Regions from separate parts of the Streptomyces sp. PH9007 genome, predicted to be linked through region 2. Evidence: riboswitches for the same ligand, from Rfam matches in the RefSeq annotation. Region 2 holds a riboswitch; the other holds the start of a gene.
What was found. Region 2 has a riboswitch for glycine ahead of gcvT (glycine cleavage system aminomethyltransferase GcvT). Riboswitches for the same ligand answer to the same signal wherever they lie in the genome.
Positions count from the first base shown of each region.

Region 1: it holds a riboswitch for glycine, as region 2 does, so the genes downstream of both, gcvP (aminomethyl-transferring glycine dehydrogenase) here and gcvT (glycine cleavage system aminomethyltransferase GcvT) in region 2, are expected to answer to the same signal.

Region 1 is NZ_CM187440.1:358,168-361,561, forward strand. It holds gene gcvP (aminomethyl-transferring glycine dehydrogenase) at 1-1,600, opposite strand, end outside; glycine riboswitch at 1,787-1,883, opposite strand; gene ACTFAP_RS01435 (PRC-barrel domain-containing protein) at 2,032-2,436, shown strand; gene ACTFAP_RS01440 (DNA polymerase IV) at 2,391-3,394, opposite strand, start outside.
Region 2 is NZ_CM187440.1:4,818,957-4,822,350, reverse strand. It holds gene ACTFAP_RS22355 (GNAT family N-acetyltransferase) at 1-204, shown strand, start outside; gene ACTFAP_RS22350 (enhanced serine sensitivity protein SseB C-terminal domain-containing protein) at 180-899, opposite strand; gene ACTFAP_RS22345 (enhanced serine sensitivity protein SseB) at 896-1,699, opposite strand; glycine riboswitch at 1,813-1,907, shown strand; glycine riboswitch at 1,909-1,998, shown strand; gene gcvT (glycine cleavage system aminomethyltransferase GcvT) at 2,057-3,166, shown strand; gene gcvH (glycine cleavage system protein GcvH) at 3,269-3,394, shown strand, end outside.

The sequences.
Region 1 (3,394 bases), 4.5 Mb from region 2:
ACTGCGGCCAGGTGACCGGCTCCATCTCGACGGTGGCGTTGAGCTTCATGGTGCACGAGCCCAGCGGGATCATGCCGCGGTCCAGCGCGTAGTCCCGGTCGGCCAGGCGCCGCAGATAGCGCAGCATCGCGGTCTCGGAACGGTGCTGGTGGAACACCGGGTGGGTGAGGTACTCGTCGGTCCGCAGCAGCGCGCCGGGCAGCGCGTCCGGCGTCGCGGCGTCCAGGGCGTCGATGTCGGTATGCGCGGCGTCCACGCCGAAGGCGGTCCACACGGTGGACAGTTCGGCGCGGGTGGTGGTCTCGTCGCAGGCGATGCCGACCAGGTCGGGCCCGTCCTGGCGCAGATTGACGCCGGCCTCGCGGGCGGCGGCCACGACCTGCTCCGCGCGGCCCGGCACCCGGGCGGTGACGGTGTCGAAGAACGCCCCGTGCACCACCTCGACGCCGCCCGCGCGCAGCCCGGCGGCCAGCAGCGCGGCGTAGCGGTGGGTGCGGCGCGCGATGTCCGCCAGCCCCTGCGGGCCGTGGTACACGGCGTACATGCCGGCCATCACGGCCAGGAGCACCTGCGCCGTACAGATGTTGCTGGTGGCCTTCTCCCGGCGGATGTGCTGCTCGCGGGTCTGCAGCGCCAGCCGGTAGGCGCGCTTGCCGTCCGCGTCCCGGGAGACGCCCACCAGGCGTCCCGGCAGGCTGCGGGCGTACGCCTCGCGGACCGCCATGTAGCCGGCGTGCGGGCCGCCGAAGCCCATCGGCACGCCGAACCGCTGGCTGGTGCCCACCGCGATGTCCGCGCCCAGCTCGCCCGGCGAGGCGAGCAGGGTGAGGGCGAGCAGATCCGCGGCGACGGTGACGACCGCCCCCAGTTCGTGGGCGCGCTCGATGACCGGGCGCGGGTCGCGCACCGCGCCGCCGGTCCCCGGGTACTGGAGCAGGACGCCGAAGATCCCGCGCTCGGCGGCCTCCTGCGGGATGCCGTCGGTCAGGTCGGTGACCACCACCTCGACCCCGGTGGGCTCGGCGCGGGTGCGCAGCACGGCGACGGTCTGCGGCAGGGTGTCGGCGTCGACCAGGAAGACGCCCTGCTTGACCTTGCCCACCCGCCGCGACAGCGCCATGGCCTCGGCGGCGGCGGTGCCCTCGTCCAGCAGCGAGGCGCCGGCGGTGGGCAGCCCGGTGAGCTCGGAGACCACGGTCTGGAAGTTCAGCAGGGCCTCCAGGCGGCCCTGGGAGATCTCCGGCTGGTAGGGCGTGTACGCCGTGTACCAGGCGGGGTTCTCCATGACGTTGCGCAGGATGACCGGCGGGGTGAACGTGCCGTAGTAGCCCAGGCCGATCATGGGTGTCAGGACCTGGTTGCGGTCGGCCAGCGCGCGCAGTTCGGCCAGCACGGCGGCCTCCGAACGGGCCTGCGGCAGCCGCAGCGGGCCGGAACCGGCGATGGAGGTGGGCACGGCGGCCGAGGTCAGCTCGTCGAGGGAGCCGAAGCCGACCTGCGCGAGCATCTTCGCCCGGTCGGCCGCGTCGGGGCCGATGTGGCGGGCCGCGAACGGCGAGCCGTGCTCCAGTGCGCTGAGCGGGAGTGGGCGTTCGGACATCTGGGGGCCTCCTGGTCGCTGGGACCCGCAACCACCGGGCGGTGCCTGCTGCGGCCTCCCCCTCTGTCATGTCGACCTGAGAGCTTCACCGCGCCGCCGCCCCGTCGGGCGATGGCACGGCTTTCACCGTCGGTGAGGGCGGGGCCGGGACGGATGTCCGGCCGCCACCCTGCTTTCCAGAGTGGTTTCGCCCGTGCGGTACGGGGGCCTGAGAGATTCCGGGGAGGATTTGCTCCTTCGGCGCCGCCGGCACAGGGCCGGTGGACTCTCCCGCACGAGGTCGTCAACCGTTTTCGAGCCTACCAGCGGCCTTCGGGCTGCGAACATGGAGAGGGAGCCCCGCTCCCGGTGCCGGTGGACTCGACTGGCCGACTCCGGGTATGTGCCGTTACGTGAAGGCGAAGGGGCGTGCGGCCCGGCAGTGATGAACCGTGGGAGGAACCGTGCAGACCGATATCGATCCCCGCAGCCTGATCGGGCGCAAGGCGTTCGACCGGAACGGAGCAAAGATCGGCACGGTGGACGAGGTCTATCTGGATGACGCGACCGGTGCACCCGAATGGGCGGCTGTGCGCACCGGACTCTTCAGCCGGGACGCGTTCGTGCCCCTGGAGCCCAGCGAGCTGGTCGAGGAGTCCCTGCGGGTGCCCTTCGACCGGGCCCTGATCAAGGACGCGCCGGACTTCGGGGTGGGGCGGCATCTCTCCCCCGAGCAGGAGTTGCAGCTGTACCACCACTACGGTCTCGATGTGCCGATGGCCGCGCCCGAGGACGAGGCCACACCGCCCGATCAGGACTTCGGCCGGCTGGCCTCGCCGCCGGACGAGGAGCGCTGAGGGCCCCCGGTCAGCGGCAGTGGGCCGGAGCGGCTCAGCCCGGGATCGTCCACCGCGAAGGTACGCACCCGGCCCGGCGCGGACCACGGCGTCTCGAACCGCACGGTGACCCGCCCGACGCCGCTGCCCTGCACCCAGCCGGGGCCGTGCCCGGTGTGCTCCACGTCCAGGCCGGGAAGCCACCGGCGGTCGGGGGCCGGCTCGGCCTCCGGGGCGGGTCCGGCGGGCCCCGCCGCCCGCTCGGGCGCGCTGTCGGCGCCGTCCTCCTCGCCCTCGACCGTGGCGCCCGCCTGGGCGAACAGATCCTCCTGGGTGAAATCCGCCAGTCCGGTGACGCCCACCCCCAGCAGCCGGACGCCGTTGGTGGTGTCCACCCCCTCCAGCAGCCGCGCGGCCAGCTCCCGCACCACCACCGGGTCGTCGGTGGGCCCGCGCAGCGTGTCCGAGCGGGTCAGGGTGGAGAAGTCGTGGCTGCGCACCTTCAGCACCACGGTGCGCCCGGAGCGGCCGTGCTCGCGCAGCCGCCGTACGCACCGCTCGGCCAGCCGGTCCACCTCGTGGCGCACCCGGGCCCGGTCGGTGAGGTCCACGTCGAAGGTGTCCTCCACCGAGACCGATTTGGCGTCGCGCTCGGCGACCACCGGGCGGTCGTCGATCCCCAGGGCCATCGCGTGCACCCCGCCGCCGTGCGCGGTGCCCAGCAGGCGCAGCAGCTCCGTCTCACCGGCCCGCACCACGTCGCCCACGGTGCTGATCCCGGCCCGGCGCAGGACCCCGTCGGTGGCCGGGCCGACCCCGGGCAGGGTACGGACCGGCAGCGGGGCCAGCAGGTCCCGCTCGGCGCCGGGCACGATCAGCTCCAGCCCGTCCGGCTTGGCCCGCTCCGAGGCGATCTTGGCGAGCATCTTGGAACCGGCCAGGCCCACCGAGCCGCTCACCGTGGTCGCCGCCCGGATCC
Region 2 (3,394 bases):
GGGGTCGCGCTGCCCAACCCGGCCAGCGAGGGGCTGCACCGGTCGCTGGGGTTCCGGCAGGTGGGGACGTTCCGGGAGAACGGCTACAAGATGGGGTCCTGGCGCGATGTGAGCTACTGGCAGCGGCCGCTCACGGCGCACTCCGGCGCGCCGGCCCCGACCGTGCCGGTGCCCGCCGCTCAGGAGGCGGTGGGCGCCGAGTAGAAGGGGCGGGCCCTGGCGCGCAGCCACAGGGCGACCGGGTCGTACGCGTCGGCCATGGCCACCGTGGCCACCGCGAGCCCGTCCGGGACGGCCTCGACGGCCCGCGCCATCATCCGCCGCACCGACTCGGCCGCCGCCTCCCCCGGGTCGTCCACCTCCAGGCCGATCACCAGATAGGCGCCGCCCACGGCGGGCCGCACCCAGCCGCGCCGCAGGCTGCGCAGCACGGGGGTACGGCGTGCCTCGTCGGTGAGCCGCCGGTAGAAGGGCTCCGCGGGCGCGGTCGGCTCGGTGATCACCAGCGGGCCGGCCGGCAACCGGTCCAGGCCGCCGGCGATCCGGCGCAGATCGGCCCAGGGGATGCCGAGGCCGCCGCCGGGGGTGTGCGGGTTGAGCCACAGCCCCCAGTGGTCGGGGTACAGGGCGGCGGCGATGTCCCGGCCGCCGATCACCTCGTGGTCCCGGGGCCAGCCGCTGGCGGCCAGCTCGGCGGGCGAGGTGACGGCCGGCGCGTAGCCGTGGCCGGCGACCTCGACGCTGCCGTACTGGGCGTCCGGGTCGCCGGGCCTGCCGTGCCACAGCAGCATCCACACCTCGCCGCGCGCGAGCGCGCCCAGCAGCGTCTCGTAGATGTCCGGGCGGTCGGCCGTCACCCGGGGAAGCAGTTCCTCGATCGCCCCCTGGGCTTCGGTCATGCGTCCCGCCGGTAGAACGGCTGCACGCTGTGGCGCAGCCAGTCCACGACGGGGTCGGTCACCGCGTCCAGCAGCACCAGCTGGACCGGCCAGGGCACCGCGCCGCGCGCCAGGGCGCGGCCCAGCGCGTCGTGGCTGCCGATCCGGTACTCCTCGGCCAGCTCGTCCAGCTCCAGGCCGATGAACAGCGCCGGGGCGCCGCCCTCCGCGCTGGCCAGGCCGCGCCGCGCGGTGCGCACGTACGGCAGCGCGGACAGCTCGCCGGCCGCCGCCGCCAGGAAGTCGACGGGCTCCTGCTGCCAATCCGGCTCGAACAGGCGCATCCGGGCGCCGGAGGGCGCCCCGGGCACGCGCTCGCCCGGGGTGTCCCGGCACAGCTGGGCCACGCCTTCCGGCGGGACCGGGACGCCGACGGTGCCGCCGGGGTTGACGGCGAGGCCGGCCTGCGGCGGCAGTCCGCGGGCGAACTCCTTGACCGGGGCGACGGTGAAGGACATGTGGGTGCCGACGACGAGCCGGAACTGTTCCGCGGAGCTGAAGACCGGGACGTACACCCCGCCGTCCAGCTCGATCGTCGGCAGGTCCAGGCTGCGGCTGTCCGGGCCGCCGCCTTCGGGCAGCGGCACCCACACCGGGCTGCGGCCCAGTACCTGGAGCAGCCGGGGCGCGGCGTCCGGCACGCCGACCGAGGCGGCCAGCGCGTGCTCCAGCTCATTGCCGGGCCAGCCGCCCCCGCCGGCCGCTCCCATGTCCACGCCGCCGTCCTGTCCGGGCGCGGAGCCCTGCCAACGCTCGTTCATCTCGTCCCACCACCATCTGATCCGGATCTGTAGGGCACCCTAATGGCTCAGTGAGGGCCGTCATGCGATGATGAGCCGCACAACAACCGCAGGACAATCGAACAATGGCCGTTCGACCACGCGCGGGAGAGTTCCCGGTCCACGACCGGGGCGCCGAAGGAGCAAGTCCTCCCTTGAATCTCTCAGGCCCCGATACCGCGCGCGGAAGGCGAATCTGAAAAGCGGGCCCCCGAACGGGCCCCACCCACGGTGCAAGCCGCAAGGCGAACCTCTCAGGTGCCGATGACAGATGGGGAGGGCGAGCCGTATCCGCGCGACCGCGCACCGCCCGCCGCCCGTACCCTCTGGAGCCACCTCATGACGTCCCGTATCACCGCGCTCGACGCCCTCCACCGCGAGCTGGGCGCCACCATGACCGACTTCGCCGGGTGGCAGATGCCGCTGCGGTACGGCAGTGAGCGTGCCGAGCACCAGGCGGTGCGCACCGCTGCGGGCCTGTTCGACCTCTCCCATATGGGGGAGATCGCGGTCACCGGGCCGCAGGCCGGGCGGCTGCTGGACCACGCGCTCGTCGGCAAGCTGTCGGCGCTGGCGGTGGGCCGCGCCCGGTACACGATGATCTGCGACGCCGAGGGCGGCATCCTGGACGACCTGATCGTCTACCGGCTGGCGGACGAGCACTACATGGTGGTCGCCAACGCCGCCAACGCGCAGATCGTGCTGGACGCGCTGACCACCCGCGGCGAGGGCTTCCAGGCGCAGGTGCGCGACGACCGGGACGCGTACGCGCTGATCGCCGTGCAGGGCCCGGCCTCGCCCGCGATCCTGGGCTCGCTCACCGACGCCGACCTGGCCGGCCTGAAGTACTACGCGGGCCTGCCGGGCACCGTCGCGGGCCGGCCCGCGCTGATCGCCCGCACCGGGTACACCGGCGAGGATGGCTTCGAGCTGTTCGTCGCGCCGCGGGACGCCGAGCCGCTGTGGCGGGCCCTGACGGAGGCGGGCGCCCCGTACGGCCTGGTGCCCTGCGGCCTGTCCTGCCGCGACACGCTGCGCCTGGAAGCCGGGATGCCGCTGTACGGGCATGAGCTGACCGCCGCGACCACGCCCTTCGACGCGGGGCTCGGCCGGGTGGTGAAGTTCGACAAGGACGGCGACTTCGTGGGCCGGGCGCCGCTGGAGGCGGCGGCCGAGCGGGCGCAGAGCGACCCGCCGCGCCGCCTGGTGGGCCTGACCGGCGCGGGCCGCCGGGTGCCGCGGGCCGGCTACCAGGTGGTGGACGCGGCGGGCACGGTGATCGGCGAGGTCACCTCCGGCGCCCCCTCCCCCACCCTGGGTTCGCCGATCGCCATGGCGTACGTGGACGCCGCGCACGCCGCGCCGGGTACGGAGGTCGCGGTGGACATCCGTGGCGCCCGGGAGCCGTTCGCGGTCGTGGCGCTGCCCTTCTACCGGCGCGAGAAGTAACGGCCGGGGCGCGCCCCGGCGCCGCCCCCCTCACCCGTACGCCCCGCGCCCCCTCATCCCCGCTTTCCTCCCGCATTGTCACCATCGAGGAGAATCGATCCCATGAGCAACCCTGTCGAGCTGCGCTACAGCAAGGAACACGAGTGGCTGTCGGCCGTCGAGGACGGTGTCGCCACGGTCGGCATCACCGCCTACGCCGCCGACGCGCTGGGCGATGTCGTCTTCGTC